DNA from 2 places in the Arthrobacter sp. AOP36-F1-5 genome. Region 2 is predicted to be linked to the other one. Evidence: predicted binding sites of a transcription regulator. Region 2 holds the regulator's gene; the other holds the start of a gene.
The links. The regulator LexA, encoded in region 2, represses DNA repair genes until DNA is damaged. The targets are predictions, from matches to a motif close to TCGAACANNTGTTCGA.
Positions count from the first base shown of each region.

Region 1: the regulator LexA is predicted to act here: its motif matches at 12,650-12,665, upstream of AC3ZI9_RS02535 (LexA family protein).

Region 1 is NZ_CM176892.1:546,463-561,445, reverse strand. Features, by position in the region: gene AC3ZI9_RS02600 (S8 family peptidase) at 1-461, shown strand, start outside; gene AC3ZI9_RS02595 (enoyl-CoA hydratase/isomerase family protein) at 573-1,391, opposite strand; gene AC3ZI9_RS02590 (aldehyde dehydrogenase family protein) at 1,388-2,986, opposite strand; gene AC3ZI9_RS02585 (hypothetical protein) at 2,983-3,111, opposite strand; gene AC3ZI9_RS02580 (LysR family transcriptional regulator) at 3,287-4,186, shown strand; gene AC3ZI9_RS02575 (PepSY domain-containing protein) at 4,271-4,960, opposite strand; gene AC3ZI9_RS02570 (Lrp/AsnC family transcriptional regulator) at 5,060-5,509, opposite strand; gene AC3ZI9_RS02565 (LysE family translocator) at 5,620-6,261, shown strand; gene AC3ZI9_RS02560 (thermonuclease family protein) at 6,328-7,530, opposite strand; gene AC3ZI9_RS02555 (thermonuclease family protein) at 7,595-8,779, opposite strand; gene AC3ZI9_RS02550 (TetR/AcrR family transcriptional regulator) at 9,072-9,695, opposite strand; gene AC3ZI9_RS02545 (NADP-dependent oxidoreductase) at 9,838-10,845, shown strand; gene AC3ZI9_RS02540 (Y-family DNA polymerase) at 10,900-12,201, opposite strand; gene AC3ZI9_RS02535 (LexA family protein) at 12,194-12,616, opposite strand; gene AC3ZI9_RS02530 (ribonuclease J) at 12,769-14,385, opposite strand; gene AC3ZI9_RS02525 (acyl-CoA thioesterase) at 14,670-14,983, opposite strand, start outside.
Region 2 is NZ_CM176892.1:2,326,000-2,340,982, reverse strand. Features, by position in the region: gene recA (recombinase RecA) at 1-598, shown strand, start outside; gene AC3ZI9_RS10715 (regulatory protein RecX) at 640-1,281, shown strand; gene miaB (tRNA (N6-isopentenyl adenosine(37)-C2)-methylthiotransferase MiaB) at 1,343-2,866, shown strand; gene miaA (tRNA (adenosine(37)-N6)-dimethylallyltransferase MiaA) at 2,873-3,787, shown strand; gene dapF (diaminopimelate epimerase) at 3,797-4,738, shown strand; gene AC3ZI9_RS10695 (class I SAM-dependent methyltransferase) at 4,735-5,382, opposite strand; gene hflX (GTPase HflX) at 5,571-7,145, shown strand; gene AC3ZI9_RS10685 (ATP-dependent DNA helicase) at 7,138-9,156, shown strand; gene lexA (transcriptional repressor LexA) at 9,210-9,944, opposite strand; gene AC3ZI9_RS10675 (LysM peptidoglycan-binding domain-containing protein) at 10,208-10,606, shown strand; gene AC3ZI9_RS10670 (histidinol-phosphate transaminase) at 10,674-11,804, shown strand; gene hisB (imidazoleglycerol-phosphate dehydratase HisB) at 11,863-12,483, shown strand; gene hisH (imidazole glycerol phosphate synthase subunit HisH) at 12,484-13,122, shown strand; gene AC3ZI9_RS10655 (hypothetical protein) at 13,122-13,274, shown strand; gene priA (bifunctional 1-(5-phosphoribosyl)-5-((5-phosphoribosylamino)methylideneamino)imidazole-4-carboxamide isomerase/phosphoribosylanthranilate isomerase PriA) at 13,342-14,085, shown strand; gene AC3ZI9_RS10645 (SseB family protein) at 14,088-14,983, shown strand, end outside.

The DNA.
Region 1 (14,983 bases), 1.7 Mb from region 2:
AGGACCTGAAGACCGGTGAGCAGGTCGACCTCTGGCCGACCAACGGCCTGACCGGTGAGACGGACTCCAACACGTTCGACACCAGTGCCGTGAGCCTGCCGGTTTCGTTGGATGCCCTCGGGGTGTCCGAGGATTCTTCGGGCCAGGTCCAGTACCGGGTCAGCACGTGGAGCCAGTACAACGCCGATGAGTCCGGGGCCCAGGTCCCGGTCGACACCACCGACTGGATCGCCTACAACGCGGTCGATCCGGATCTGTGGTTCGAGGGCGCCGGAACCGGGACGGCCTTTGCCGACCTGCCGGGCCAGAAGCTCACGGCACACGTCCAGGACTACTCCAACGCCTTCCCGAAGAAGCGGATGATGGCGAAGAAGAAGGCCAACCAGGAAGAGGGCTTGTTCCTGCACCTGCACAACAAGACGGGCAAGAAGGCCCAGGTCGTGACCTTCACCAAGAAGTAACGGCTACATGAAAGCAGGGGCCGGCGGATTTCGATCCGCCGGCCCCTCCTTCATGAGCACCTGCTGTGTTGCGTTGGATCCGGCCGACCCGCGTTGCCTGCCGGGGACAGCTCAGCGGCCGGGCCTCCAGCCGAAGTCCGGGTCCCGGCGTTCCAGGAACGCGGCCACCCCCTCGTCGATATCGGGCCCGGCGGCCATTTCCGTCCAGGCCGTCTCCCAGGCACCGGCCAGCTCCGCCGGGTCCGTGGCCGGGTCGGTGGCCCGGTCGATGAGCTCCTTGGTGGTGTGCATCGAGTACCGCGACCGTGCGGTGAGCTCGGTGAACAGCTCCCTGACGGAGTCCTCGAACCCGTCGGCGGGTACGACCTCGGCGACCAGTCCCATCTCCCGGGCCCGCGGGGCCCCGAACGTCCGGGCGCTCATCAGCACGTATTTCGCCGTGGCCGGGCCCAGCAGCCGCACCAGGCGGTCGATGCCGGCCCGCGGGTAGATGATCCCCAGTTTGGCGGGGGTGATCCCGAAGGAGGCGTCGGTGGAGGCGAAAATGAAATCGCAGGCCGAGGCCAGCTGCCATCCCCCACCCATGCAGTGGCCCTGGACGACGGCGATGGTCGGCTTGCCGACCCGGGCGAGTGCCTGGTCCGCGGCGGTGAGGTGGTCGGTCCTGCCGTCCTGGTCCAGGATGACGTCGCGCAGCTCCCCGATGAACACCCCGGCGCTGAAGGTTCCCCCGGTCCCTCGTACGGCGACCACATCCACATCGGGGCGGTCATCCAGATCGGCCGCCGCGGCGGCGATGTCCTGGCACATGCCCCGGGTCAGGGCGTTGCGCTTGGTGGGGTTGACCAGCGTGATCGTGCCGACCCCTGCCTCGACGCCGACGGTGATCCCTGGACCGCTCGGCGCCGCGGCCTTCTCGGGGGTCTTCATGACCTGGTGCTGGACGGGCGCAGCTTCACGTTGATCTGCTTGGTCTGGGTGAAGCCTTCGAGCATGCCCTCCAACGAGACCTCGCGTCCCATGCCCGACTGCTTATACCCGCCGTAGGTCTGTCCGACTACCTGGCCTCCGCCCTGGTTGACCTGGACCCAGCCGGCCTGCAGCGAATGTGCGGTGTCCAGGGCGCGGTCCAGATCGTGGCTGAAGACATAGGCGGCCAGCCCGAAGTGGGTGTCGTTGGCCATTTCGATGACTTCCTCGCGGGTGTCGAAGGGGATAGCCATGAGCACCGGCCCGAAGATCTCTTCACGGGCCAGCCGGAAGTCGTTGCGTCCCCCGCCGAAGACGGTGGGCACATGGTAGAAACCACGGGTCAGTTCACCTTCGGTGGGGGCGCTGCCGCCCAGGAGCGTTTCCAACCCGCCCATCGAGCGGCCCTCGTCGAGGTACCCCGTGATCCCGGCATGCTGTTTGGCGTTGATGACCGCACCCATGTCGCTGGCTTCCTCCAGCGGGTCCCCGACCTTCATGGCGCCCAGTCGCGGCACCAGTTCGGAGAGCACCTCGTCGTACACCTCCCGGTGGATGAACAGCCGCGATCCGGCCGTGCAGCTCTGGCCCTGGCGGGCGAACCGCGAGGCGAGCAACAGCTGGTCCACCAGCTGGTCGTCCACGGCATCGGGGAAGACGATCGAGGGGTTCTTGCCGCCGAGCTCCATGGACATGTGGGCCAACCGTTCCCCGGCCTGGGCGGCGACGCCGCGGCCGACTTCGGTGGATCCGGTGAAGGAGACCTTGTCCACCCCCGGATGTTTGGCCAGCGCGTCGCCGATGACCGCCCCGCGACCGGTCAGCGCATTGAGCACACCGGCGGGCAGGTGCCGGTTGCAGACCTCGGCCAGTTTCAGGATCGTCAGCGGGGCGTCGTCGGCGGCCTTGAGGATCACGGTGTTCCCGGCGGCCAGGGCCGCCGGGATCTTGAAGCCGGCGATCATCAGCGGCGAGTTCCACGGCAGGATCGCGGCGACGACCCCCAGCGGTTCGCGCCGGGTGTATTGCAGCTGGTCATCGCCTGCGGGCAGGGTGGTGCCCTTGGATTCGCCGGCCACGCCGGAGAAGTAGCGGAAGAGGGAGACCAGGGAAGCGACTTCGGGACGGGCCTGGGTGCGGATCGCATTGCCGGTGTCCAGGGCGGTCAGCCGCGCGAATTCCTCGGTCTCCGCCTCGATGTCATCGGCGATCAGTGCCAGCGGGCGGGCCCGCCTGGTGAAGTGCTGGGCGGCCCATCCCCCGAATGCCCGGCGTGCGGCACCCACCACGCGTTCGACGTCGTCCACGGTGGAGGCGGGCACCCGGGCGATGACCGATTCACGCAAGGCCGGGTTGGTGACGTCGCGCCACTGCCCGGAGACCGAGTCCACGCGCTCCCCGTCGATCCACTGCGGCCAGTCCAGGATGTCGGCGCCCGTGGAGCGCGAGGCCTCCACGGAGGTGCCGGCGGCCTCGTTCGTGGCCGCGCGGGCAGCCGCCTGGGGGTCGGTGCCGGCGGCGCCGTTCGTGGTGGGCGGGGTGGTGTTCTGGCTCATGCTGCGCCTCCGATGGTCGATGTGTCGTTATCGCCGGTTGTGTCGTGATGGGTCCCGTCGACGAGCTGGACGATCGCCGAACAGTCCAACCCCTGCGTCCCATCCTGCATCAGAGTCTCGGACATTGACGAGACCTGTTCGGTCAGCACCCGCTCGGTGTTGGCCTGCCTGCCTGTCAGCGGTGATGCGGAGAGAGTCCCCCGCCCATGACCAGCATCACATGCTGCTACGGTGCACTCAAGCACCAAAAAGGCATAAGCGTTGTGCAGATATGCACATACCCGATGGATACGAGCCCCCATGAACAGATCCCCCAGCCCCGATGACCTGCTGATCCTGCTGACGGTCGCGCGGTTGGGTCGCTTCACCGCGGTGGCCGAGGCCCTGGAGACCACACACACCACGGTGTCCCGCCGCATCGCCGCCCTGGACCGGCAACTGGATGGCCGGACCCTGGATCGGACCTCCACCGGGTGGGAGCTGACCGATCTGGGGCACCATGCGCTCCGGGCCGCGGAATCGATCGAGTCGAGCCTGACGGAGCTCAAATCGGCGGTCAGCCAGCGCGGGGAGGAGGTGTCCGGCGTCGTGCGCGTCCATGCCTCCGATGCCTTCGGTGCTTATATCGCCGCACCGGCGATCGCCCGACTCCAGCAGGAGCACCCGCGGCTGAAGGTCGAACTGCTCAGTGCCACCCGTCGGGCCAGCCGCAACCGTTCGGGGGTCGATCTGGAGGTCGTCGCCGGGCGGGTGGAGGATTCGCGGGCCGAAGTCATGGTCCTCACCAGATACTTCCTCCGGTTGTTCGCCAGCCCCGCGTACCTGCACGACGCCGGAGAACCGGCGACCCTGACGGACCTGGCCCGGCACCGTTTCGTCTCCTACGTCGATTCGGAGCTGCAGGTCGCGGAGCTGGACTACCGCTCCTCCGGGCTACCGGTCCCGGCGGCGGCCTTCCAGGCCACCAGCATCTTCGCCCAGCTGCAGGCGGTGCGCGCCGGCGGGGGCATCGGCATGCTGCCTTCCTACGTGGTCCACCAGGACCCGGGGTTCGTTCCGGTCCTGGCCGATGACTTCGAACGGGGCATCACCTACTCGGCGGTGGCCCGTACGGAGTCGCTGCGCTCGCCCGGCGTGAAGGCGGTCGTCGAGGCGCTCCTGACAGAGACCCGGGGCCGTCGCCAGGCGCTCCGGTCCTGACCCTCCCCCGGGGTCAGCGCGGCAGGGCCCTTCATGACGCCGCCGCCTCCGGGGGGCGGGTGTCCATCCGGCAGTGGTACCGGGTTAGTCGTCCGCATCCTTGGAGTTCGTCAGGACGTCCCCGCTACCGGCATCGATCTGCACCTCGTGCTTGGCGCCGGCGTCGTCGATCAAATCGCCTTCCCAGACGGTCGTGCCGTGCTCGTCATCGAGGCCGAGTTCGGTGATGCGGGCATCCGGGACGGCATCGCGGAACTTCGCGGCAGCCTCCTTGAAGTCAACCTTGGCGGCGTCGACCCGATCCTGGTGCTTTTGCCGATCCTGCTCGTCGTCGTCTTCCGTGGAAGGCGAGCCGATCACGCTGCCGTCGTCGGCGGAGATGTCGACTTCGTGTTCGGTGCCATCGGAGGTCACGACCTGGACTTCCCACCGGGTCCCGTTCTCCTCGGTTTCAATCGATATCACCGTACTGTCGGAGACTTCCTCGAGGGCGGCGTCGCCGGCGTCCTCCAAGGAGATGCCCTCGCTGTCGGTGCTGCTGCCCGAAGCGCCCGCTTCATTGCCGGCGTCCGAGGATGGGGACATGGCCGGCTGGCTGGAGGACTCCGCTTCCGGGCTGGGTGCGGCGGAACCGTCATCTCCGGAGCCACCACCGGAACAACCGGCCAGTGCGAGCATGGTGACGGCCGAGACTGCGACGAGCTGCCGGGGGCCCCGAAGCCGTGCCGTGGTGCGTGGCGCTCCGGCCTGAATGCTCTCAAGATCCTTGGACATTTCGCCCTCCAATACTCAACGTGCTTGAACCGGCCAAACTACGCCGCCCGTCGACCAACGTCCAGTCATTTCGCTCGCGGCCGGATCCCCTGGCCACCCTTAGACCGGAAGTTCCCCCGCCCCCTTCAGGCTCTTCATCACGATCGTCGAGGTCAGCTTCTCCACTCCGGCCAGCCCCACCAGGACCTCGTCATAGAACTGCTGGTAGCTGGAGAGGTCGGTGGCCATGACCTTGAGCAGGAAGTCAGGTTCCCCGAATAGTCGTGAGCCCTCAACGATTTCCGGGATGGATGCCACCTCGTCCTCGAAGGCATACATGTTCTGCCGATCCTTCAGGGTGACGAACACCAGGGCCTGGAAGCCCAGCCCGATCCGGGGCGCGTCGAGGATCGCCCGGTAGCCCGAAACGACTCCGGCGGCTTCAAGGTCACGAAGTCGACGGTGACAAGGGGCGACGGTCAGACCCACTTCCGCGGCCAGGGCCGTGACGGTCATCCGACCATCCTGTTGAAGCAGGCGCAAAATATTTCTATCTATATCGTCAATCACGCAAGAACCTTATCGTGAGGCGCGTCGTTTCCTCGAAAAACGGTAAGCACTTTTGGGGCGGAGTTTCCTAAGCTTTCCCCGAAGAGCAACACGACCACCAGGAGCGCCTCATGGACCCACATCTGATCCTCGGATTCGCCGCCATGTCCGTCGCCCTGGCCCTGACGCCGGGCGCCGACTGGGCGTATGCGATTTCCTCCGGACTCAGCGGGCGAAGGATCGCCCCTGCCGTGGGTGGCCTGCTCAGCGGGTTCATGGTCCACACCCTGCTCATCGTCGCTGGTCTTGCGGCATTGGTCATTGCCCTGCCCCAGTTGCTGGCCGCCCTGACGCTTGTCGGTGCCGCCTATTTGATCTGGCTCGGTGTCTCGACCACCCGCTCCTGGCGCGACGCCGGCTACACCAGTGCCGCCGAGGGGGCCCAGCCCCCGCCCGGGAACGGCAGCAGCTTCCTGCGCGGGCTGGGCACCAGCGGAACCAACCCCAAGGCCCTGTTGCTCTATCTGGCCCTCATCCCGCAATTCATCGATTTGAATGCCGGGCTGCCGGCGCCGGTGCAAACCGGCATCCTGGGGATCTCCCATATCCTGGTTTCCGCCGTCGTCTACACCGGCGTCGCCCTCGGCGCCCGCCGTCTGCTGGCCAGCCGCCCGACAGCAGCCCGCATCGTCACGCTCTCCAGTGGCGTGATCATGCTGGGCCTGGGCGCCTTGTTGCTCGGTGAGCAGGTCATCAACCTCACGGCCGGCTAGCCGCGGGTTCCGCCCGGCTTCGTCCAAGGGCGCCGAGGCCCGGCGGGTTCCGTCGTGAGCGACGGCTCAGGGGCAGGGCTTCCAGGTCCTGCCACCGGGCGCGTAGCAACGAGGTCCGGTATATCCCGGATAGGGGGTGCCGGTCTTCTTCGGCACCTTCCTGGTGGCCGGAGGCGCAGCAGGAGCCTGCGCCGGCGCCTTCCGCGTTCTCCGCTTCGCTGCCTCGCGGGCTTCCTTGGCCTGGGCAGCCTGGCGGGCCACCCGTTGTCGTTCGGCGATCCGGGCCTTCTCCTGCCGGGCTGCCTCCGCGGCGGCAGCCCGGCTCGCCGCAGCGGCCTGTTGCGCGGCAACCGCCGCTGCCTTGGCCTCGGTCTTCTTCCGTGCTTCGGCTTTGGCCTTGGCCTTGGCCTTCACGGCGGCTTCGTGTTCCCGGGTCACCAGCAGCTGCCGGCGTTCCTTCAGGATGCCCTCCTGCCGGGTGGCTGCCGCCGTGGCCTTGGATAGCCGCGGAGCCAGTTTCCCGGCCACCACGGAACCAACGACGGCACGGACCGCGTCTCCGGAGTCATCGGTCCGGCCCAGCAGCAGATCGGCCGCCTTTCCCGCAGCAAGGGCCGTTGCCGCACCGGACAGGAGCCCCGAGGCCTCGGCAGAGGTTTGCGCGGTCGCCGTCGGAACCGTTGCCAGCTGGTCGATGGCCGATTCGATCTGAGCGGGAACGGTGCATTCGACCGTTGCACTAAAAAGTCCCGTTTCCTCCTCGAGCGCTTCCTGTTGGGCCGCGAGGACCTCGTCGTGGAAGCGGTGGTTGGGCTCGAACAGGACGGCCACCCCCAGGCCTTCGCGGGCGATGTCCGCATTGACCAGGTCCCCGTCCAGATAGACGCCGGCCAGGGTGCGATCGTAGCGATCGGTACGTTCGACGTCGTACTCGAGGTGGACCCCGGTTCCGGCAGGAAGCCGCTGGCGCAGATACTCGGTGGCCTCGGGGCCCAGGCACTGCACCGGGGTGTTGGGCTTCTTGGTCTCGGGGGTGTCGACGTTCAGCAGTCGGATGGTCTCCTCGGTTCCGTCGAGTGAGGCCACGAGGGTATCGCCGTCGACCACCCGGACCACGGTGGCATCCGCCCCGGAGCTGGACGGGGTGTCCACCGCCGCCGACCCGCCGGAGGTGCAGCCCGACAGGGCAACGGCGACCGCCACGGCAGCCACGACGAACCGCGGGCTCTTCCGCCATGGCGACGGGGTCACCGGATTCCGGACCGACATTGGTCTCCCCCCAGGATTGCCCGCACGCTTCGAATGGTTCAAAGCATAACCCCGGTGCGACCGATCACGGCTTCTTGTTCTTGCCGCCCCCGTCATGGCTCCTGCCGTGCTTCTTCTCTTTTTCCTTCTTCTTCTTGGCTTCTTCCTTCTTCTTCTGTTCGGCCTTCTTTTTCTGCTCGGCCTTCTTCTCGGCCGCCTTGCTCTTTTCGGCGGCCTTGCTCTTCTCGGCGGCCTTGCTCTTCTCCGCCGCCTTGCTCTTTTCAGCGTCTGCCTTGGCCTTCTGCGACGCGGCCGCACGCTCCTGGGCGGCCCGCTGCTCGGCAGCCCGCTGTTCCGCGGCGGCGCGTTCTGCGGCGGCCTTCTGCTCGGCCGCGCGTCGTTCGGCAGCGAGTTTGGCTTCTTCCTTCTTCTTCTTGTCCTCGGCCTTCTTCTTGGCCACCAGCTTGGTGTGGACGCCTTCGACTTCACCCAGGCGCTTCTTCGCCGCGCTGACGGTTCCGGAGATCTCCTTTTCCCACCGGGCCTTCTCGGAGGCATAGACCACGGCCTGCGCGGTACCTTCCTTGACGTCCATGCCGGTCAGCGATTCCTTGGCCGATTCGCCGTCCTTGAGCACCGATTTCAGGTCGTCGATCATGTCCTCGGCGGATTCGATGCTGCTCGGCGGGGCCTTCGACACGGACTGCATCCGCTTCATGGCCGGTTCCACCGTGGCGGCGATGGTGCATTTTTTGGAACCGTCGAACAGTCCCTTGCCCTGCTCCTGGGCGGAATCCTGGGCCTCCAGGACGCGGTCGTAGTAGGGGTTGTTGGGGCTTTGCTTTTCCGCGACGGCAAATCCTGCCTTGGCCATCTCCGCGTTGACGAAGTTGCCGGCGGAGAACGCCGCCGCCATGTTCTTCCTGCGCTTGGGAGGCATGTCGTCGTCGTATTCCAGACGGACCTTCTTGCCCTCCGGCAGCATCGTCTTCAGGTGTTCGGTGGCCTGGTCACCGAGGCATTCGGCATCATCGCCGGCGGCCGGGGCCAGGACGTTGAGCAGATCAACCGTCTTTTCCTTGCCGTCGACGTCGGCGATGAAGGTATCGCCGTCGAGCACCCGGACGACGACCCCGCCGAATTCAGGGACGTGGTTGTCCTTGAAATTGATGCGGCAGCCGGCCAACGACGACGTGACGACGAAGACTCCGACGACAACGGCCGCGGCCCTCTTCAAGGGGCGGTTGTTCAAAAGCGATGGATCCACCATGCGCTGGCCTCCAGTGGGTTGCGGGTGGTGTGACCACGGGCCGTGGACTACCGAATGTAGTACCACGGACCGGGATAGGCCAAGGCCACCCAACAAGTACGACGGCGGCCCGGTGGGCCACCCGGATCTATCGTCCGAGGCGCGCCGATGGCGCTAATGGTTGCGGAGGGGCGGGGTTGGACCCCGTTTCCGCGCATCCCGGGCGTCGGAGCGGGGCACAGCCGGGATGACATTCCACAAGGATTTTACCGTGGATCGACCGACAACCCCACATCGGCATGGTGCGCCGCCCTCAGGAGGCATGGGCCGGGGTGCTGAAGGCGGCCGCCGAACGCAGCGTGGCTTCCGCCTCCACGGGGTTGATCCGCGCCAGGGTCATCCCCGCGGTCAACAAGGCGAAGAGCAGACGGGCCCGCTCGTCGATCCGGGTTTCGGCCTGGGCGTCCGGTCCCTCCGGCGGGGCCTGATCCACGGCGGGCGCCGGCAGGTCACGGCGCAAGGCGGCAGCGAAGGCCCCGGTCACTTCGACCCGGTAGGCCTCCATGGCGGTACGCACCGCTTCGTCACGGCTGTTGCGTCCCGATGAGGCGGTGAGCAACAGGCATCCGCGCTGTGGGCCGACTTCCCCGCACACGGCATCGGCCAGGGAATCGAAGTAGGCGCCAAGCCCCGCGGCCCCGTCCCGGGCCGTGACCAGGACCTCGAGCCGGGGCCGGACCACCTGGTCCAGATAGCTCTGCACTGCCGCGTCGAAGAGCCCCCGCTTGGAGCCGAAGGCGTTGTAGATGCTCGAGCGGCCCAACCCCGTGGCCCGCTCCAGTTCGGGCATGGCCGCGGCATCGTAACCCGCGACCCAGAAGACGTCCCGGGCCGCTTGGATGACCTCATCCACGTCGAATGCCTTGCTCCGTGCCATGTGTCTCCTTCCGGCCCCGTCGAATCCCCCGGCATTGCGCTCGGGGTGAACTTCGCCTCAAAATGTTTATTTTGTATCGATCGTTCTAATATTATAGACCTATCGCAGTCAGCGATACCACCGACTTCAAGGGAGCAATTCCATGACTTCCAGTACACAGATCCAGCTCGCCCAGCGCCCCACCGGGTGGCCCGACCACGAGAACTTCCGCACCGCCGTCGTCGATCTTCCGGCATTGGGCGAAGGCGAGGTACGGGTCGCCAACGACTTCATCTCCGTCGACCCCTACATGCGCGGCCGGATGAACGACAACACCGGATCCTACATCCCCCCGTTCAACGTCGGCGAGGTCATGGGAGGCGGGGCCGTCGGCCGCGTCATCGAGAGCCGCGACGATTCGCTGGCCGAAGGCACCCTGGTCCTGCACGACCTGGGCTGGCGGGATGTCGCCCAGGGCCCTGCCGCAGGATTCCGCGCCGTACAGGAACTGCCGGGCCTGCCGGCGTCGGTCTACCTGGGCGCGTTGGGCATGACCGGCCTGACCGCCTGGGTCGGCCTGCTCGAGATCGCCTCCATGAAGGAAGGTGACACCGTCTTCGTCTCCGGTGCCGCCGGGGCCGTGGGGACGATGGTCGGCCAGATCGCCCGGCTCAAGGGCGCGGCCCGGGTCATCGGTTCGGCGGGCAGCCCCGAGAAGATCGAACTGCTGACCTCCAAGTACGGGTTCGATACCGCCTTCAACTACAAGGACGGCGATATCGCCGGCCAGCTGGCAGCAGCCGCCCCCGAAGGCATCGACGTCTACTTCGACAACGTCGGCGGCGAGCACCTCGAAGCAGCCCTCGGCACCCTGAAGACCGGTGGACGGGTGGCCCTGTGCGGGGCCATCTCGCAGTACAACATCACCGAGCCCGAGGCCGGCCCACGGAACATGGCCAACCTGATCACCAAGGGCCTGCGCCTGCAGGGCTTCACGGTCGGGAACTACACCGAGCACCTCCCGGCCTTCGCCGAACAGGCAGGGGCCAGGCTGGCGGCCGGGGAGCTCGTCTTCGACGAGACCGTGGTCGAGGGACTGGATCACGCGGTCGACGCGTTCCTGGACCTGATGCGCGGCGCCAACACCGGCAAGATGGTCGTCAAGCTCTAGCCGACACCATCCCGGGGCCCCGGCCTCCCCACCGCGGGGAGGCCGGGGCCGGATTCACGCGGTGACCACGGGCAGGTCGGACCATTCGGTGGTGTAGCGGGGCGAAGCGAATTCGCGTTTCATCGTCCAGGCCGCCGGTTCGGCCAGCCCGGCATGGCCCAACCCGATCGCCGCCTGTCCGAAACGGGCGCGCACATCCCCGAGCAGCGTCCCCATCCGGCGCTCCTCCCCCTCGGCCGTGAAGGCCTCGAAAGCCGCCTGGCCATCCGCCGGCTCCAGGCCCGAGAGCACCACCCCGGCCCGCACGTACCGCATCCCGGGGACCAACCGTTCCCGCATCGCCGCGACGGCGGTCCGGGTGAGCACGATCGGATCCTGCGTCGGCGCCGACAACCTCACGCCCACCACCGGATTCGCCCCCGGTGCTTCCGCGGATCCGGCAAAGCGGCTGACCCCGGCACTGACGGTGAGCATCGTGGCCCGCAATCCCTCGGCAGCCATCCGCGCGGCCCCGCGTTGGGCGTAGAGCGCCATCACCTGGTCCATGTCCGAGGCGGTGGTCACCGGGGTGGAGAAACTACGCGAGAACATGATCTGCGCCTTGTCCGCCCGCTCCTCGACCTCGGGAATGCACGGTGTGCCGTTGAGTTCAAGCACGGTGCGCTGCAGCACCACCGAGAACTTCTTGCGGATCACCAGCGGGTCCGCCGCCCGCAGATCGGCGATCGTTTCGATGCCCAGGGCGTTGAGGCGTTGCCCGTTTCTGGCCCCGACACCCCACAGCCCGGTGACGGGGACGCGTGATTGGATGCGGTGGATCTCCTCCGGCGGGACGCTGTCGAGTGAACAGACCCCACCCAGACCGGGGTTGTGCTTGGCCACGTGGTTGGCGAACTTCGCCAGGGTCTTGGTCGGGGCGACCCCCACGCAGACCGGGACCCCGACGTTGCGCCACACCGCTTCCCGGATCCGGCGCGCGCTGTCCCGCAGCCACGATTCGTCCCCCGGTAGCCCGATGAACGACTCGTCGATCGAGTAGACCTCCTGCCAGGCGCCGAACCGTCCGATGACCTCCATCACGCGGGACGACATGTCACCGTAGAGCTCGTAGTTGCTGGAGCGGGCCACCAGCCCCATGCCCTCCGCGCTCCCGGCGACCTGGAACCACGGGGTGCCGGTCTTGATGCCGAGCTGCTTGGCTTCGGGTGACCGGGCGACCACGCAGCCGTCGTTGTTCGAGAGCACGACGACGGGACGGCCTTCCAGTCGCGGGTCGAAGGCCCGCTCGCAGGAGACATAGAAATTGTTCACGTCCACCAGTGCCATGCGCCCGCGTCCGGGACCCGGCTCAGACATGGTGCAGGCAGCGGGTGACCACGCCCCAGACGGTGAGGTCCTCCAACGCCCGGACCATGACCGGACCGGTCGCGGGGTCGTCGGTGCGCAGCCAGACCCCATCGGCGTCGATGCCCAGGCGCCGGATGACCATTTCGGCCTCCAGGACGGCGATGACGACCCGGCCGTCGCGCACCGGAAGGGAGCGGTCCACGATCACCTCGTCCCCGTCGCAGATGCCCGAGGCGGCCATCGAGTTCCCCGCCACACGCATGATGAACGTGGACGTCCTATCGCGGATCAGATGCCGGTTCAGGTCGATCCCACCGTGGAAGTAGTCGCGGGCCGGGGACGGGAAGCCGCTGGCCTGGCGTTCCGCCGTCGGCCCGCCGGTGGCCTCATCCCCGCCGAAGGTGCCGGGCGGCGGGACATGCACGGGCTCCTGACCGAACACGACACCCCCCTGGAATAGAACAAACTTTCGATGACCAGCGTAGCATCACCGGCCCCGGTTCCCGAGCCGCCGTCGGGCACCAAAAAACCGGTCCCGATCGCAGGGATCGGAACCGGTTTGGTGGGCGGCGGAGCCTAGGCGTCGACGGTGATGACCGTGACGACGGGCTTGCGGCGCAAGGCGCGGTCGGACCAGCGCACCAGGGCCTGGGAGATCGCCCGTTCCGCGTCCGGCCCGGTCTTGACGCCCTTGAGTCCGTTGAGGGTCTTCTCCACGATGCCCACGGCCTTGCCGAGGTCCTTATTGGAGAAGCTGAAGCCCACCGGGAAGAACTCGGGGTCCTCCTCCAGGGCGCCGGTCGCCGGGTCCACGATGGCCAGCACGGTCAGCGCGCCGTCCTCGGCCAGACGGATGCGGTCCTGCAGGGACTCCTCCGTGGCCGCGCCGGCGACCATGTTCTCGACGTAGACGTAGTCGGCGGCGACGTTGCCCGAGACGCGGGCGACGCCGTCCTTGAGGTCGACGGTCACGCCGTCCTCGAGGACCAGTGCATTCTTGGGATCCACCCCGGTGCGCACCGCCAGTTCGGCGTTGGCCTTCAGGTGGCGGTGTTCGCCGTGGACCGGCATGACGTTCTTCGGGCGCACCAGATTGTAGCAGTACACCAGTTCGCCGGCCGAGGCGTGCCCGGAGACGTGGACCTTCGCGTTGCCCTTGTGCACCACGTTGGCGCCGAGCTTCGTCAGGTCGTTGATCAGGCGGTAGATCGAGGTCTCGTTGCCCGGGACCAGCGAGGAGGCCAGCAGGACGGTATCGCCTTCGATGAGGTCGATGATGTGGTCCTGGTTGGCCATGCGGGCCAGTGCGGCCATCGGTTCACCCTGCGAACCGGTGCAGATGATGACGACCTTCTCCGGCGCCATCTTGTCGACCTCCTTGAAGTCCACGAGCACGTTGCGCGGGATCTTCAGGTAGCCCAGCTCGCGGGCCGTGCCCATGTTGCGGACCATCGAACGGCCCACGAAGGCGACCTTGCGGCCGTACTTATGGGCGGAGTCGATGACCTGCTGGATGCGGTGCACATGCGAGGCGAAGGAGGAGACGATCACGCGGCGCGGGGCGGTACGCATGACGTTGTCGATGGCCGGCAGCAGATCGGCTTCGGCGGCCATGAAGCCCGGGACCTCGGCGTTGGTGGAGTCCGGCAGGAACAGGTCCACGCCTTCCTCGCCCAACCGGGCGAAGCCGGCCAGGTCGGTGATGCGGCGGTCCAGCGGGAACTGGTCCATCTTGAAGTCGCCCGTGGCCAGCACGGTGCCGGCACCGGTGCGGATCGCCACGGCCAGGCCGTCGGGGATGGAGTGGTTCACGGCCAGGAACTCGAGGTCGAAGGGACCGAACTTCTTGCGTTCGCCTTCCTTGACCTGGACCACGTTGGGCTTGATCCGGTGTTCCTGCAGCTTGGTCTTCACGAAGGCCAGCGTCAGCCGGGCGGAGATCAAGGGGATGTCGGCGCGTTCACGCAGCAGGTACGGGATGCCGCCGATGTGGTCCTCGTGGCCGTGGGTGAGCACGAGGCCCACCACATCGTCCAGGCGGTCGCGGATCGCCGAGAAGTCCGGGAGGATGACGTCGACGCCGGGGTGCTGTTCCTCGGGGAAGAGGACGCCGCAGTCGACGATGAGCAACTTGCCACCGTATTCGAAGACGGTCATGTTGCGGCCGATCTCTCCCAGGCCGCCCAACGGCATGACACGCAGGGCTCCCTTGGCGAGTGCGGGCGGGGTCTGGTGCTGCTTTTTTCTCAAGAGTGTCCGTTCTCTGTGCTGTTCTGGTTTCTTCGGTATCCGGCCGGCAGCGTCAGGTGAACAGTCGACGCCGGAGCGAACCGGGAAAATCAAGGGCTTCAGCGACCCACGGGCGGCAGAAGCATATCTACCTCGACTTTACCACCGCTTCGGCGCTACGCCGCCGTCGGGCCCCGCGCAGCAGCGACCCCGCGCGCTTCCGGAGGAGGAATCGTGCGGTGGACCGGTTATTCGGCGGGGTCCTGCACCAGATGCCTGCCCAATGCCTCGCGCTCGTCATCGGTCAACGCGCGGGAGGCCGCACCGTCGGCCGCCAACGGGACGATGACCGTGGTGCCCACGAACACGGTCGTCCCGTCCTGGACGCCGGTGTGTCGCAGGGTGAAGGATTTCGTCCCGATGCGCTCGATGCCCAGGCCGATGGTCATCGACGGGATGTATTCGGCCTGGGCCAGGTAGTCCACGGTCATCGAGGCGACGACCACCCCCATCAGCAACCGGGCGAACCCGTCCTCGGTGCGGATCCACCGCACCCTGGCTT
Region 2 (14,983 bases):
GCGCGCCGAAATCGAAGGCGAGATGGGCGATAGCCACGTCGGCTTGCAGGCCCGCCTGATGAGCCAGGCGCTACGTAAGATCGCCGGACGGCTGAGCCAGACGAAGACCACTGCGATCTTCATCAACCAGTTGCGCGAGAAGATCGGCGTCTTCTTCGGCAGCCCCGAAACCACCACCGGTGGCAAGGCGCTGAAGTTCTACGCCTCCGTGCGGATCGACGTCCGTCGCATCGAGACGCTCAAGGAGGGAACCAACCCGGTCGGGAACCGGACCCGGGCCAAGATCGTCAAGAACAAGATGGCCCCGCCCTTCAAACAAGCTGAATTCGACATCCTCTACGGCGTCGGGATCTCCCGTGAGGGTGGCCTGATCGACATGGGCGTCGAAGAAGGCTTCGTGAAGAAGTCGGGGGCATGGTTCACCTACGACGGTGACCAGCTCGGCCAGGGCAAGGAAAATGCGCGTAAGTTCCTGCGGGACAACCCGGATCTAGCCGATGAACTGGAGCGTCGCATCAAGGAGAAGCTGGGTATCGGCGCCCTGCCGCCGGAGGAGCCGGGCGATGCGCAGCTACGCGCCGTGGGCAAGGACTCCTAGGCGTTCGAACGCAACGAAGTACAGGCCGGGAGGGGGCGTCGGTGGAGGGAGACAGCGCTGCCATGGAGGCCGGTGACCTGAACCGGGAGACCCTGTTCCCCCGCGAAGACACCGCACCGCTGGACGCGGCGGAGGACCACCGGGCCGAGCAGGAGCCTGGTGGTCGAGGCGGTGGGCGCGGACACCGGTCTCCCGGTCCTGACCCGGAGAAGGACCCCGAGGCGGCGGCACGGGCGATCGTCCTGCGACAGCTCACCGGTTCGCCCAAGAGTCGTCGGCAGTTGGCCGACAAGCTCTCGGAGCGGGGGATCCCGCGGGACGCGGCCGAGGGCATCCTGGATCGATTCGAGGAACTTCAACTCATCGACGATGCCGCCTTCGCCGAGGCCTGGGTGCGTAGCCGTGCCCGCAGCCGGGGACTGTCTCGCAGCGCCTTGCGCCGCGAGCTGCGGGAGAAGGGCATTGCCGACGAGCTCTCCGATGAGGCGCTGGAACAGCTCAGCGGGGCCGATGAGTTGGAGATGGCCCGCGAACTCGTGGAGAAGAAGGTCAGGTCGATGCCGGCGGGACTGGACCACGACAAGGGGGTCCGGCGGCTGGTGGCGATGCTCGGCCGCAAGGGGTACGGGTCGGGGACCGCCTTTCGTGTCGTCAACGAGATCTGGACCGCCGACCGCGACTGAGCCCTGCCCTGCCAAAACGCCCAGGTTCCTTCACCGATGATGCGTTCGGTACTCTGGGGGAGTGAGTTCGACCATGCCCAGCCCCGATACAGCCCCGCCCCTCGACGAAGCGCAACGCAGCTACGAGGTGCGCACCTACGGCTGCCAGATGAACGTCCACGACTCCGAGAGACTGGCAGGACTGCTGGAGCAAGCCGGCATGGTGCCCAGACGCGATCCGGACACGGAAGCCGACGTCGTCGTGTTCAACACCTGCGCCGTCCGGGAGAACGCCGATAACAAGCTCTACGGAAACCTGGGGCGTTTGGCGCACGTCAAGGAGCAGCACCCAGGCATGCAGATCGCCGTCGGTGGGTGCCTGGCACAGAAGGACCGCGAGACGATCCAGCGCAGGGCCCCGTGGGTCGACGTCGTCTTCGGAACCCATAACGTCGGTTCCCTGCCCACGCTGCTCGAACGTGCCCGCCACAACAACGAAGCCCAGCTGGAGATCCTCGAATCCCTCGACGTCTTCCCCTCGACCCTTCCCACCAAACGCGATTCGGTCTACGCCGGCTGGGTCTCGATCTCGGTGGGCTGCAACAACACCTGTACCTTCTGCATCGTGCCCTCGCTGCGTGGCAAGGAGCGGGACCGCCGCCCCGGTGACATCCTGGCCGAAGTCCAGGCCCTGGTCGACGACGGGGCCATCGAGGTCACCCTGCTGGGCCAGAACGTGAACTCCTACGGTGTTGAATTCGGGGATCGGCTGGCCTTTGGCAAACTGCTCCGGGCCTGCGGACGGATCCCCGGACTCGAACGCGTCAGATTCACCAGCCCACACCCCGCGGCCTTCACCGACGACGTCATCGAGGCGATGGCCGAAACCGATAATGTGATGCCGCAACTGCATATGCCCCTGCAGTCCGGGTCCGACCGGGTGCTCAAGGACATGCGCCGCTCCTATCGTTCCAAGAAGTTCCTGGGGATCCTGGACCGGGTACGTCAGCGCATGCCCGAGGCGGCCATCACCACCGACATCATCGTTGGCTTCCCCGGGGAAACCGAAGAGGACTTCCAGGCGACCCTGGATGTCGTCGAGCAATCCCGGTTCGCCAGCGCCTTCACCTTCCAATATTCCAAGCGCCCCGGGACCCCGGCGGCCGAACTGGCCGATCAGCTGCCCAAGGAAGTCGTCCAGGAACGCTACGAACGGCTGACCGCGCTCCAGGACAGGATCTGCGCCGAAGAGAATGCCCGGCAACTCGGCCGTGAAGTCGAAGTCATGGTCACCGCACAGCCGGGACGCAAGGCCGAGCAGACCCACCGGCTGACGGGCCGTGCCCGCGACCAGCGGCTGGTCCACTTCTCCGTGCCCGACGGCGCCGAAGCCCCCCGTCCGGGTGACCTGGTCAACGTCACGATCACTGAAGCCGCAGCCTTCCACCTGATCGCCGATCCACCGACCACGGCCCAATACCACCTGCGTCGTTCACGCGCCGGGGACGCCTGGGACCGCTCGCAGGCCGACTCCTGCGGCACCGGCCAGGGGGCAGCGGGCCAGGGCGTCTCGCTGGGCATGCCCGCCCTGCCCCCGCGCGCTTAGCCCGGCATGAGGCCACTGATCGCGATCGTCGGGCCAACGGCCACCGGCAAATCCGACGCCGCCATCGCCCTCGCCCGGCGCCTCGACGGGGAAATCGTCAACGCCGATGCCCTGCAGTTCTACCGCGGCATGGACATCGGCACGGCCAAACTGGCCCCGGCCGAGCGGGGTGGGGTCCCGCACCACCTGCTGGACATCATGGACATCGACGATGAAGCCAGCGTGGCCACGTTCCAACAGCAGGCCCGGGAAGCGATCGCCGGCATCCAGGACCGTGGCCGGCTGCCGATCCTGGTCGGCGGCTCCGGACTCTACGTCCGGGCCGTCATCGACGAACTCGAGTTCCCGCCCACCGATCCGACGATTCGACGGCGGCTGGAAGCCGAAGCGGCCGAGGACGGTGTGGCCGGGATGCGCCGTCGTCTGGCCGTGGCGGACCCGGTGTCATCGGCCCGGGATCTGGACGAGCGCCGACTGGTCCGGGCCCTGGAGGTCCACGAGCTGACCGGGCGGCCCTTCAGCTCCTACATGCCGCGCCGCGACTACCGGCAACCCACGCTCCAACTCGGACTCGACATCGACCGCGAACTGCTGCACGCCAAGGTGGCACACCGGGTGCGCACCATGCATGAAACCGGGCTGCTGGACGAAGTGGAGTCGTTGGCGGCCCTCGGTCTGCGCGAGACCAGGACCGCCTCCCGGGCCATCGGCTACGCCCAGTTCCTTCAGGTGCTGGAAGGCACCGCGACGATCGAGCAGGCCATCGAATCAACCACCGTGGCCACCCGCCGCTTCGCCCGCCGCCAAATCACCTGGTTCAGGGCCGATCCCCGGGTCCACTGGTTCGATGCCGCGGACCCGGATCTGTGGGCAGCGCTGGAAGCATCCGTGCGGGAATTCGAAGGATCCCCGGGCACGTAGGCTGGGACCATGAGCTTTACGGAATCCGATCACCCCAGCGGAACCCTGTCGGCCCTCTCGGGCCTGGACTTCACCAAGGGCCATGGAACGGGCAATGACTTCATCCTGTTCTCGGACCCGGACAACAGACAGGACATCCTTCCCGCGCAGGTGGCTTCCCTCTGCGACCGTCATCTCGGCCTCGGAGCCGACGGAGTGATCCGTGCCATCCGTTCAGAGACCCTGGCCGAGGGGCGGGAGTTGCTGGCCCGGCACCCGGAGGCCGAATGGTTCATGGATTACCGCAACGGCGACGGCTCGGTCTCCGAGATGTGCGGGAACGGGGTGCGCGTCTTCGTGCATTTCCTGGTCTCCCGTGCTCTGGTTTCCCTGGCCGACGGCGATTCCCTGACGATCGGCACCCGGGCCGGGGTGAAGGTGGTCTCCCGCTCTGCCGCCGGGTACTCGGTGGACATGGGCCCGTGGGAGTTCCTCTTCCCCGACCAGGCCCATGAACGGGCCCTGGACAGCATCGTGGACGCCTCGTTGGAGGTCCCGCGCCCGGGCCTGAGCGTGGACATGGGCAACCCGCATACGGTCGTCGCGCTCTCCGAGGCGACCGAGCTGGACCAGCTGGATCTGCACCGGATGCCGGTGGTCGACCCCGTCCCCGAGCACGGGACGAATGTGGAGTTCGTGTTGCCGTCGGATCCGCTGGTCAACGACGGTGTCGGAACCATCCGCATGCGCGTCCATGAACGCGGTGTGGGCGAGACCCTTTCGTGTGGCACCGGCGCCTGCGCCGCCGTCGTGGCGACCCGACACTGGGCCGGTGGGGCCTCGGCACGCCGCTGGGACGTGCACGTTCCCGGCGGGACCGTCTCCGTACGGTTCGTGACGGCTCCCGAGGGCCGCGAGCATGTGGTCCTGGAGGGACCTGCGGTACTGGTGGCCGAGGGGACCCTGGTCTAGTCCTTCGAGGGAGTCGTGCCCACGCCGGAGGCATCCGTGGTGTTGCGCACCCTCAGGATGCGGAAGGTCTTGGCGCTGGAGTATCGATCGACGATGAACCCGGTGGGGAGTTCCCGAACCAGCCACTGTTGCAGTGAATCCGAGCCCAGGTTCTTCTGGACGACCAACCAGGCAGTTCCGCCGACAGCCAGCCGGGGCAACCAGTGGAGCAGGATCCCATGCAGGATTTCCTTGCCCACCCGGATCGGGGGATTGGACCAGATGGTCTGGAACCTCAGGTCGTCATCGACGGCTTCGGGGGCCGTGGCCACCACGTTGTCCAGGGACAGGGCCTGCGCGTTTTCGCGGGTGAGTTCCAGGCTGCGCTGGTTGACGTCCACGGCATGGACGGTGGCGGAGGGGGAAGCCAGAGCCATGCTCAAGGCGATCGGACCCCAGCCGCAGCCGATGTCGAGCAGGTGGCCTTCCGCCGCCGGGGCGGGCACCCCGGACAGCAGGACCGCGGTTCCCTTGTCGATTCCATCCGGGCTGAAGATGCCTCCGGCGGTGTTGACGGCGTGTTCCGTGCCGCCGAGCATCACGCGGACGCTCCTGCGGGTGAATGGCGTCGACGGTTGTGCGCTGAAGTAGTGGTCCGAACCCATGGGTTGAAGATTAACCGTCAGGGTGACGCCAAAGCGAATCCTGGTCTTCCCGGCCCGACGGTTTCAGTGATAGAGTTATCCCAATCACTCACGGTTCGGGCACTCTCGGGTTTCGGCCTGTGGAGGAAACCAGCCACCTGTCGGTGACCCGGACTAGAATTGGTGTACGAATCCTTTCAAAGGGGAACATGACCACTCATAACGAGCCCAACCCGGACGATCGAAACCTCCCGGAGGACGAGATCCAATCCGTCATCGACCGTATTCTGGCCACGGACGATGCCACCGACCGTGCCACGCCCCAGCGTGCTGACGACAGGCGCGCCCAGGCGCCGCTGGGCGGCAAAGCCCTGGCCTTGGACGGCAAGGGTGACGGACACTCATCAAGCGATGGCGACCAGCGCGATCTGTCCGAACGCCATGCGCTGCGCCGCGTCGCCGGATTGTCCACCGAGCTGGAAGACGTCACCGAGGTCGAAAACCGGCAGCTTCGGCTGGAACGGGTGGTACTCGCCGGAATCTGGACCGAAGGAACGTCCCAGGAAGCGGAAAACTCCCTGCGGGAACTGGCCGCCTTGGCCGAAACAGCGGGATCGGAAGTCCTGGATGGCATGGTCCAGCGCCGCTTGAAACCGGATCCAGCCACGTTCCTGGGCTCGGGCAAGGCCCAGGAGCTGCGCGATGTCGTGGCCAGCACCGGGGCCGATACCGTGGTCGTCGATTCCGAACTGGCTCCATCCCAGCGCAGGGCGTTGGAGGACATCGTCCGGGTGAAGGTCATCGACAGGACCTCGCTGATCCTGGACATCTTCGCCCAACATGCGCAGAGCCGTGAGGGCAAGGCCCAGGTCGAACTGGCCCAGCTTGAATACCTTCTTCCCCGCCTCCGTGGCTGGGGCGAATCCATGTCACGCCAAGCCGGTGGCCGGGTCGGGACCGCGGGCGGTGGCATCGGATCACGCGGCCCCGGCGAGACCAAGATCGAATTGGACCGTCGACGGATCCGTGACCGCATGGCCAAACTCCGTCGCGAGATCAAGGGCATGAAACCGGCACGTGATGCCAAACGCTCGAACCGGAAACGCAATGCCGTTCCGGCGGTGGCCATTGCCGGGTACACGAACGCGGGAAAGTCCTCGCTGCTGAACCGCTTGACCGACGCCGGGGCGCTGGTGGAGAACGCACTGTTCGCCACGCTGGATCCCACGGTCCGGCGCACGGAAACCGAAGATGGCTTGGGGTACACCATTGCCGATACCGTGGGATTCGTCAGGTCGTTGCCCACCCAACTGGTGGAGGCCTTCCGCTCGACCCTCGAGGAAATCGCCGACGCCGATCTGATCCTGCACGTGGTCGATGCCTCCCACCCCGACCCCGAAGGCCAGATCCATGCGGTCCGGGAGGTCCTCACCGAGGTCGACGCGCAGGACATTGCAGAGATCATCGTGTTGAACAAGGCCGATATCGCCGATCCGTTCGTCGTCGAACGCATTCGTCAACGCGAACCGAACCATGTGGTGGTCTCTGCCCGGACCGGCGGGGGGATCCCCGAACTGCTTGCGGCGATCAGCGAAGCCATCCCCCGTCCGGATGTGGCCATGGAATTGCTGATTCCCTATGACCGTGGTGATCTGGTCCACCGGCTGCACGGCTCCGACGCGGAGATCCTGGAGACCGAGCACCTGGATGAAGGGACCCGTCTGTCCGTGAAGGTACGCGGTGCACTCGCCGCGGAATTGGAGCAGTTCGTCGTACATGGCTGAAGTACAAGAGGTGGTCGCCCTCCTGGATCAGGCGGTCGAACGCATGGGCGGGGAAAGCAGGCCCGGACAGCATGAGATGACCAAACAGGTCGTGGAGGCCTTCGAAAGCGGAAAGCACCTCCTGGTGCAGGCCGGCACCGGGACGGGTAAATCGCTGGCCTATCTGGTTCCGGCGATCGCCCACGCCCTCGAAGCAGATAAACCGGTGGTCGTCTCCACCGCGACCTTGGCCCTGCAGGCCCAGATCGTCGGTCGGGACGTTCCCCGGCTCCTGGAGAACCTGGATGACGAGCTGCCGCGGCACCTGGATGTCGCCCTGGCCAAGGGGCGATCGAACTATGTCTGCAAGTACAAGCTGGGAGGCGGCTACCCCGACGAGGATGAAGGGGCGCTCTTCGCGTTGGGCGATGACGGGGCGGCCCGCCCGTTGACCGCCGGCACGGGGCCCACTTCGGCACTGGGCCAGGAAGTCGTTCGCGTACGCGAATGGGCCGAGGAAACCGAATCGGGGGACCGGGACGATCTCGTCCCGGGGGTCAGCGAACGTGCCTGGCGGCAGGTCTCCGTCAGTGCCATGGACTGCCTCGGTGCCCAGCGGTGCCCGATGGCCGAGGAATGCTTCAGCGAACTGGCCCGCAAGAAGGCCGGCGATGCCGACATCGTGATCACCAACCACGCCTTGCTGGCCGTCTCGGCGTTCGAGGGATTGGCGGTGCTGCCGGAATTTGACACGGTGATCATCGACGAGGCCCATGAACTCCAGGACCGGGTCACCAATTCGGTGACCCGCCCCATCTCGGCAGCGCTGGTTGCCGCCGCGGCCACCGCGACCCGCAGAAACTGCAAAGGCGTCGCTGTCGAAGCCCTCAACCAGGCGGGTAAGACCCTGTCCGACTCCCTGGAGGGAGTGCCGACCGGGCTGCTGCCCAAGGGGCTGAACGAAGAGCAGGTCGCCGCCATCGCCGCCGTGCGCGAAGCGGCGCGTACGGCCCTGTCCGACTCGAAACCGGGGAATGGCGAAACCGCTGACGGCGGACGCCAGATGGCCCGCTCGCAGTTGATGTATCTGCAGGAACAGTGCGAACGCCTCGATGGACCCGCCGATGAACGCGAGGTCGTCTGGATATCCCGCCAAGGCAACTTCACCCCGGGGGCCGGTTACAGCGCCCCGGATGACTCGGCCCCCGCGACGATCAATGTCGCTCCACTGTCGGTGGCCGGCAAATTACGTGAGGGCCTCTTCGACGGCCGCACGGTCGTCCTGACCTCCGCGACCCTGGCCATAGGTGCTGCCTTCGAACCGGTGGCCGGATCGTTGGGGCTGCTCGGCGAGGGGGCTCCCGCGTGGACGGGCATCGATGTCGGTAGCCCCTTTGACTATGCCCGGCAGGGGATGCTCTATGTTGCGCGGCATCTGCCCAAACCATCGCGAAACGTATCGACCGAGGCCCTGGATGAGCTCGCCGACCTGATCGGGGCCTCCGGCGGGGGAGTACTGGCATTGTTCTCCTCCCGGCGGGCCGCCGAGGAGGCCGCCGAAGCGCTGCGGCCACGGGTGGACCCGGAGATTCTCTGCCAGGGCGAGTCGAGCATGTCCACGTTGGTCCGGCAGTTCGCCGATGAACGCGATACCTGCCTGTTCGGGACCATGACCCTCTGGCAGGGAGTCGACGTGCCGGGTCAGTCATGCCGGGTGGTGGTCATCGACAGGATCCCTTTCCCACGCCCCGACGACCCGCTGTCCACGGCACGCAGCCGCGACGTTGCCCGACATGGGGGCAACGGTTTCATGGCCGTCTCCGCCTCCCATGCAGCAGTCCGTCTGGCCCAGGGGGCAGGCCGGTTGATCCGTTCCACGGGGGACCGTGGCGTGGTGGCCGTCTTGGATTCACGGCTGGCCACCGAACGCTATGGAAACTACCTGCGTGCGTCGCTGCCCCCGATGTGGTCGACCACGGACAAGGACGTCGTGCTGGGGTCGCTGAGGCGTCTGGCGGCGAGCGAGGACTAGACATGAAAGGAGGGCCCGTCCGCGGACGGGCCCTCCTGGAAGTACACCGCGGCCTAGATCGAACGCATCACCGAAACGACCTTGCCCATGACGGTGGCATGATCGCCCAGGATCGGCTCGTACTGGCGGTTCTGTGGCAGCAGCCACGTGTGGCCGTCGCGCTGCCTGAAGGTCTTCACCGTGGCCTCGTCATCGAGCAGCGCCGCGACGACATCGCCGTTCTCCGCATGTTGCTGACGGCGGACGACGACCCAGTCCCCGTCACAGATGGCTGCCTCGACCATCGAATCCCCGCTGACCTTGAGCATGAACAGTTCACCGTGCCCGACGAGTTGGCGTGGCAATGACATGACATCCTCGACCGCCTGGTCCGCCAGGATTGGTCCACCGGCGGCGATGCGGCCCACCAGCGGAACCCGGGCCACCTCGTCGGAATCATCCGAGTCCACCACGGTCAGCCGGGGCCGAAGCTGCTCCGGTTCCCGCGGGGCGGGAGCCGGCTGCGAGGCCTCCGGGGTCCCGGTGACCTCGGGGGCCAGCGGGCGCAGGATCTCCATGGCCCGGGGGCGGCGTGGATCCCTCCGGATGTAGCCGAGCTTCTCCAGCTGGGCGAGCTGGTGGGTGACGCTGGACAAGCTCGCCAGCCCGACCGTATCGCCGATTTCGCGCATGGACGGCGGATACCCCTTGGCGGTCACGGCCTCCTGGATGGTTTCCAGGATCCGCCTCTGCCGGACAGTCAACCCCTTCGGTGCCTTCTTCGGCGCCGGATTCTCCGCTGAGCTCATGATCCATCCCGTCCTGGTAAATCGCCGGCGTACCGGGGCTGTGCGCAATGTGTCGGATGCAACTGGTGGACTCTCATCCATCCAGCCGATGGCTTCCACTCTAGGGCAGTCACGGACTTCATTCAAAGATTTATTCGAACGTGTCTCGACAATCTTCGTACATAGATGCTAAAAATGAGATAGAAGTTCGAATATGAGTTCGAAGATCGGGTTCGACACCCGCAACGAGAACCCGCTTCGGCGGACAACAGGAAGGTCAGACCATGGCGCAGATCGCACTCGCAGCCCCGGTGTCCCTCAAGGCGGACTCCGTTCCGACCACCGCCCCGGCCCGTGCCTCCACCCCTCGGGGCCGGCTGGAGCTGACGCGACGGGGGCGCTTCATCCTCATTGGCCTGCCGGTCATGCTGGCAGCCACCGCCCTGCTCGTCCTCGCTGGCATCTTCACCGCCCCGGTCATGGCCTCGGACGCATCGGATACGACCGCGGTGGAAGCCACGACCGTCTCCGTCATGGAGGGCGACACGGTCTGGGCGCTGGCCGAGGAGTTCGCCCCGCAGCGCGACCGCCGTGACGTCATGGCGGAAATCACGGAAATGAACGACCTGAACGGATCGGTCCTCGTCCCGGGCCAGGAGATCTTCGTCCCCACGGGCGATTAGGCCCGCTTTATGACCCTGTCACCCGGTCCGATTCCCGACTGCGGGGCACGGGCAATAGAATGGGGTCGTGAGTGATCAGCTGGAACGACTGGCCAAATTGCCCCTGCGTGAAAACCTGCGTGGCATCGAACCCTACGGCGCACCGCAACTGGACGTGCCCATCCTGTTGAACGTCAACGAGAACACCCATCCGTTGCCCGAGGCAGTAAGCCGGGCCATCTCCGAAGAGGTCAGTGCCGCCGCTGCGTCCCTGAACCGTTACCCGGATCGTGAATTCACCGAACTCCGCGAACGCCTCGCCGACTATTTGGGACACGGGCTGGATGCGGCGAACATGTGGGCCGCCAACGGATCCAACGAGGTCCTGCAGCAGATCCTCCAGGCCTTCGGAGGGCCGGGACGCACCGTGATGAGCTTCCCGCCCACGTATTCGATGTACCCGTTGCTGGCCAGCGGGACCGACACCACCTACCTCGCCGGAGAGCGGAGCGGTGACTTCGGACTCAGCGCGCGATCCGCAGCGGACCAGGTCACGGAGGCGGCGCCGGATATCGTGATCCTCTGTTCGCCGAACAACCCGACGGGTACCGCCCTGGGACTGGACGTCGTGGAAGCGGTATACGAGGCAGGGCGTGCCAGCCAGGCGATCGTCATCGTCGATGAGGCCTACGCCGAATTCGCACTCAGCGGGACCGGATCCGCGCTGACACTGCTGCCCGGCCGCGAACGACTGATCGTCACCCGGACCATGAGCAAGGCCTTCGCGCTGGCCGGGGCCCGGCTGGGCTATCTCGCGGCGGCCCCGGAAATCGCCGATGCGCTGCGCCTGGTCCGTCTGCCTTACCACCTCTCGGCCGTCACCCAAGCCACCGCCAATGCCGCCTTGAAACAGGTCGATGCGCTGCTGGCCACGGTCGAGGACATCAAGGGCCAACGCGACAGGATCGTCCGCGAACTCACCCGGTTGGGGTTGGAACCGGCAGTCAGTGACTCCAATTTCGTCTTTTTCGGCGGGCTCGAGCATTCCCGTGCCATCTGGCAGGGTCTGCTCGAGGCCGGGGTACTCATCCGAGATGTGGGCATCGCCGGTCATCTGCGGGTCACCGCTGGAACCGAGACCGAGACGACCGCATTCCTCCAGGCCTTGGAGGGCCTCCTGAGCCCCGCCGCGGATACCGGCTCCGGGCACGACAGCTAGACTTAACCTGCGGGCCGCCACCGTCGCCGCCCGCCCCACCCACACCGAAGGAATACCCATGTCTGCAGAATTGCTCGGCGGTCGCCGAGCCCGCATGGAGCGTGCCACCAGCGAGTCCACCGTCACCGTCGAACTCGACCTGGACGGCACGGGTGTCGCGAACATCAGCACCAGCGTCCCGTTCTACGACCACATGCTCACGGCGCTGGCAAAGCACTCGCTGATCGACCTGACGGTCCAGGCGACCGGCGACACCCACATCGACGCCCACCACACGGTGGAGGACGTGGCCATCACCATCGGCGAGGTCCTGCGCACCGCCCTGGGCGACAAGGCGGGGATCCGCCGCTTCGGCGAAGCTTCGGTCCCGCTCGATGAGGCCCTGGCCCACGCGGTCGTCGACATCTCGGGACGGCCCTATCTGGTCCACGGGGGTGAGCCGGCTGGTCAGGAATACCACTTGATCGGCGGGCACTTCACCGGCTCGCTCACCCGCCACGTCTTCGAATCGATCACGCTGCACGCACAGATCTGCCTGCACATGCGACTGGTGTGCGGCAGGGACCCGCACCACATCGTCGAAGCGCAGTTCAAGGCCTTCGCCCGCGCCTTGCGCCAGGCCGTGGAACCAGACCCCCGCAACGCCGGGATGATCCCCTCCACGAAGGGTGCCCTGTAGATGGCCGGGCCCCGGATCACCGTGCTGGATTACGGATCGGGCAACATCCGTTCCGCGGTCCGCGCGCTCGAACACGTCGGAGCCGAAGTCACCCTGAGCAACAAACCGGATGACATTCGTGGGGCCGATGGTCTCGTCGTTCCAGGAGTCGGCGCCTTCGCCAGCGTGATGAAGGCCCTCGGCGAGGTCGGGGCAGGACCGTTGATCGGGCGCCGGATCGCCGGGGGCCGTCCGGTCCTGGGGATCTGCGTCGGCCACCAGGTCTTCTTCGATGAGGGGGTCGAACACGGTATCCGGACCGCCGGTTTCGGGGAATGGCCCGGAACCGTCGAGCGGCTCAAGGCGCCGGTGGTCCCGCATATGGGCTGGAACACCGTCACGGCGGCCGAAGGGTCCAGGCTCTTTGCCGGTCTCGAGGACGAGCGGTTCTACTTCGTACACTCCTATGCGGTCCAGCATTGGGATTTCCCGGTGGCCCAACCGCGTATGAGCCCCCCGGCAGTGACCTGGTCCGATCACGGGGGCCCCTTCATCGCCGCCGTGGAGAACGGGCCGTTGTCGGCCGTGCAGTTCCACCCGGAGAAGTCAGGCGAAGCAGGGGCGAAACTGCTATCCAACTGGTTGGGAACCCTGTCCTGATGTGGAGTCTCATCCTCATGGCGGTCGGCGGCATCCTCGCCGGTGGTGCGTTGTCGCTGCGTCAGCAAAAGGCCCATATCTCCTGGATCATCGCGACCTGGGTCCTGGCGGCGATGGCCCTGCTTTCCGCCTACATCATGACCCTGAAGTAGTCTTCCCCTCCCGGCAAGACGCCGCGTACCACCCCCCCCACGACCTATTCGACGAAGACCGGAGAAGATCCCCGTGACCAGCAACAGCATCCTCGAACTCCTGCCCGCGGTGGACATCGCCGACGGGCAAGCCGTCCGCCTCGTCCAGGGCGAAGCCGGCAGCGAGACCGGGTACGGTGACCCGCTTGAAGCGGCCCTGGCCTGGCAACAAGACGGCGCCGAGTGGGTGCACCTGGTGGACCTGGACGCCGCATTCGGGAGGGGGAACAACACCCAGGCCGTCGCCCGGATTTCCCGTGAACTGGGAATCAAGATCGAACTCTCCGGCGGAATCCGGGACGACGAATCCTTGGAACGGGCGCTGGAATTCGGTGCCGCCCGGGTCAACCTGGGTACCGCTGCCCTGGAAGCCCCCGACTGGACGGCCCGCGCCATCGCCCGGCACGGAGACAAGATCGCCGTCGGACTCGATGTGCGGGGAACCACGTTGGCCGGCCGCGGGTGGACCAGCGAAGGGGGAGACCTCTGGGACGTGCTGGCCCGGCTCGAAGACGCCGGATGCGCCCGCTACGTCGTGACCGATGTGACCAAGGACGGAACACTGCGCGGTCCGAACGTGGACCTGCTGCGTGAAATGTGCACCCGAACCAGTCGACCCGTGATCGCCTCCGGCGGGATCTCCAGCCTCGATGACCTGCGCGAACTACGTGCCTTGGTGCCCGACGGGGTCGAGGGCGCAATCGTGGGCAAGGCCCTGTATTCCGGGCAGTTCACCCTGCCCCAGGCCCTCGACGTCGCCGGCCGGCGGTAGCGATGACCGACGGCGCATCCAACGCGGCCGCCAGAACACCCCGCGGGAAAGCTCCCACGGACCAGCGGATCGGCCGCCACCTGCCAGGACATATCGAGGCCGCCCTGCTCCGCGCCGGAGAAGCCACCGACTCCGCCGGCCAATCCTGGGCCGGACGGGATCTGTCGGGCGGGGGAAACCCGCTGCACCACTTCGATGATGACGACGGCACGGCCGACCCCGGCTACCTCGAAGCCATCACCGCGCTGAAGGCCGGCTCCGGTACCGAACAAATGGTCCACGAGGCGTTGGCCCACGCCAGGGTGTTCGTGCCCGTGGTCGCGACCCTGGCCGAAGGGGGCCTCGGGGACCACGGATTCACCGAAGACAAGGAAGCCGATATGGCGCTGGTGACCATCACCGCCCCTGACGGCCGCCCCGCCCTGCCGGTGTTCAGCAGTGTCGACCGGTTGCAGGCCTGGCACGGGCAAGCACGCCCCGTGGCCGTCTACGCTCCGCGGGCCGCCTTGTCCGCCGTGGCCGAAAAGGCCCAGCTCATCGTGATCGACCCCGCGGCAGAGGCCACCTTCGTCCTGCGACGGCCCGCGATGTGGGCGCTGGCCCAACAGCAGGAGTGGACCCCCAGCTACGCCGACGAGACCCTGCTGCCGCTGCTGCAGGCCGCGGCCGACGCCGATCCCGCCATCCTCGGGATCACCGCGGCCCCGGGCCGGGGCGTTGCTTCGCGCACCGCCGATGGGACGGTCATGGCCGGGGGAGGCCCGGGCCCGGAGCTGCGCGTGGAGGTCTCCCTGCGTTCCGGGATGGCCCGTGATGACGTCACCGACACCGTCGAGCGACTGCAACGCACGCTGGGAGCCGACCCGGAATTCGGTGCCCGGGTCGATTCGTTGGAACT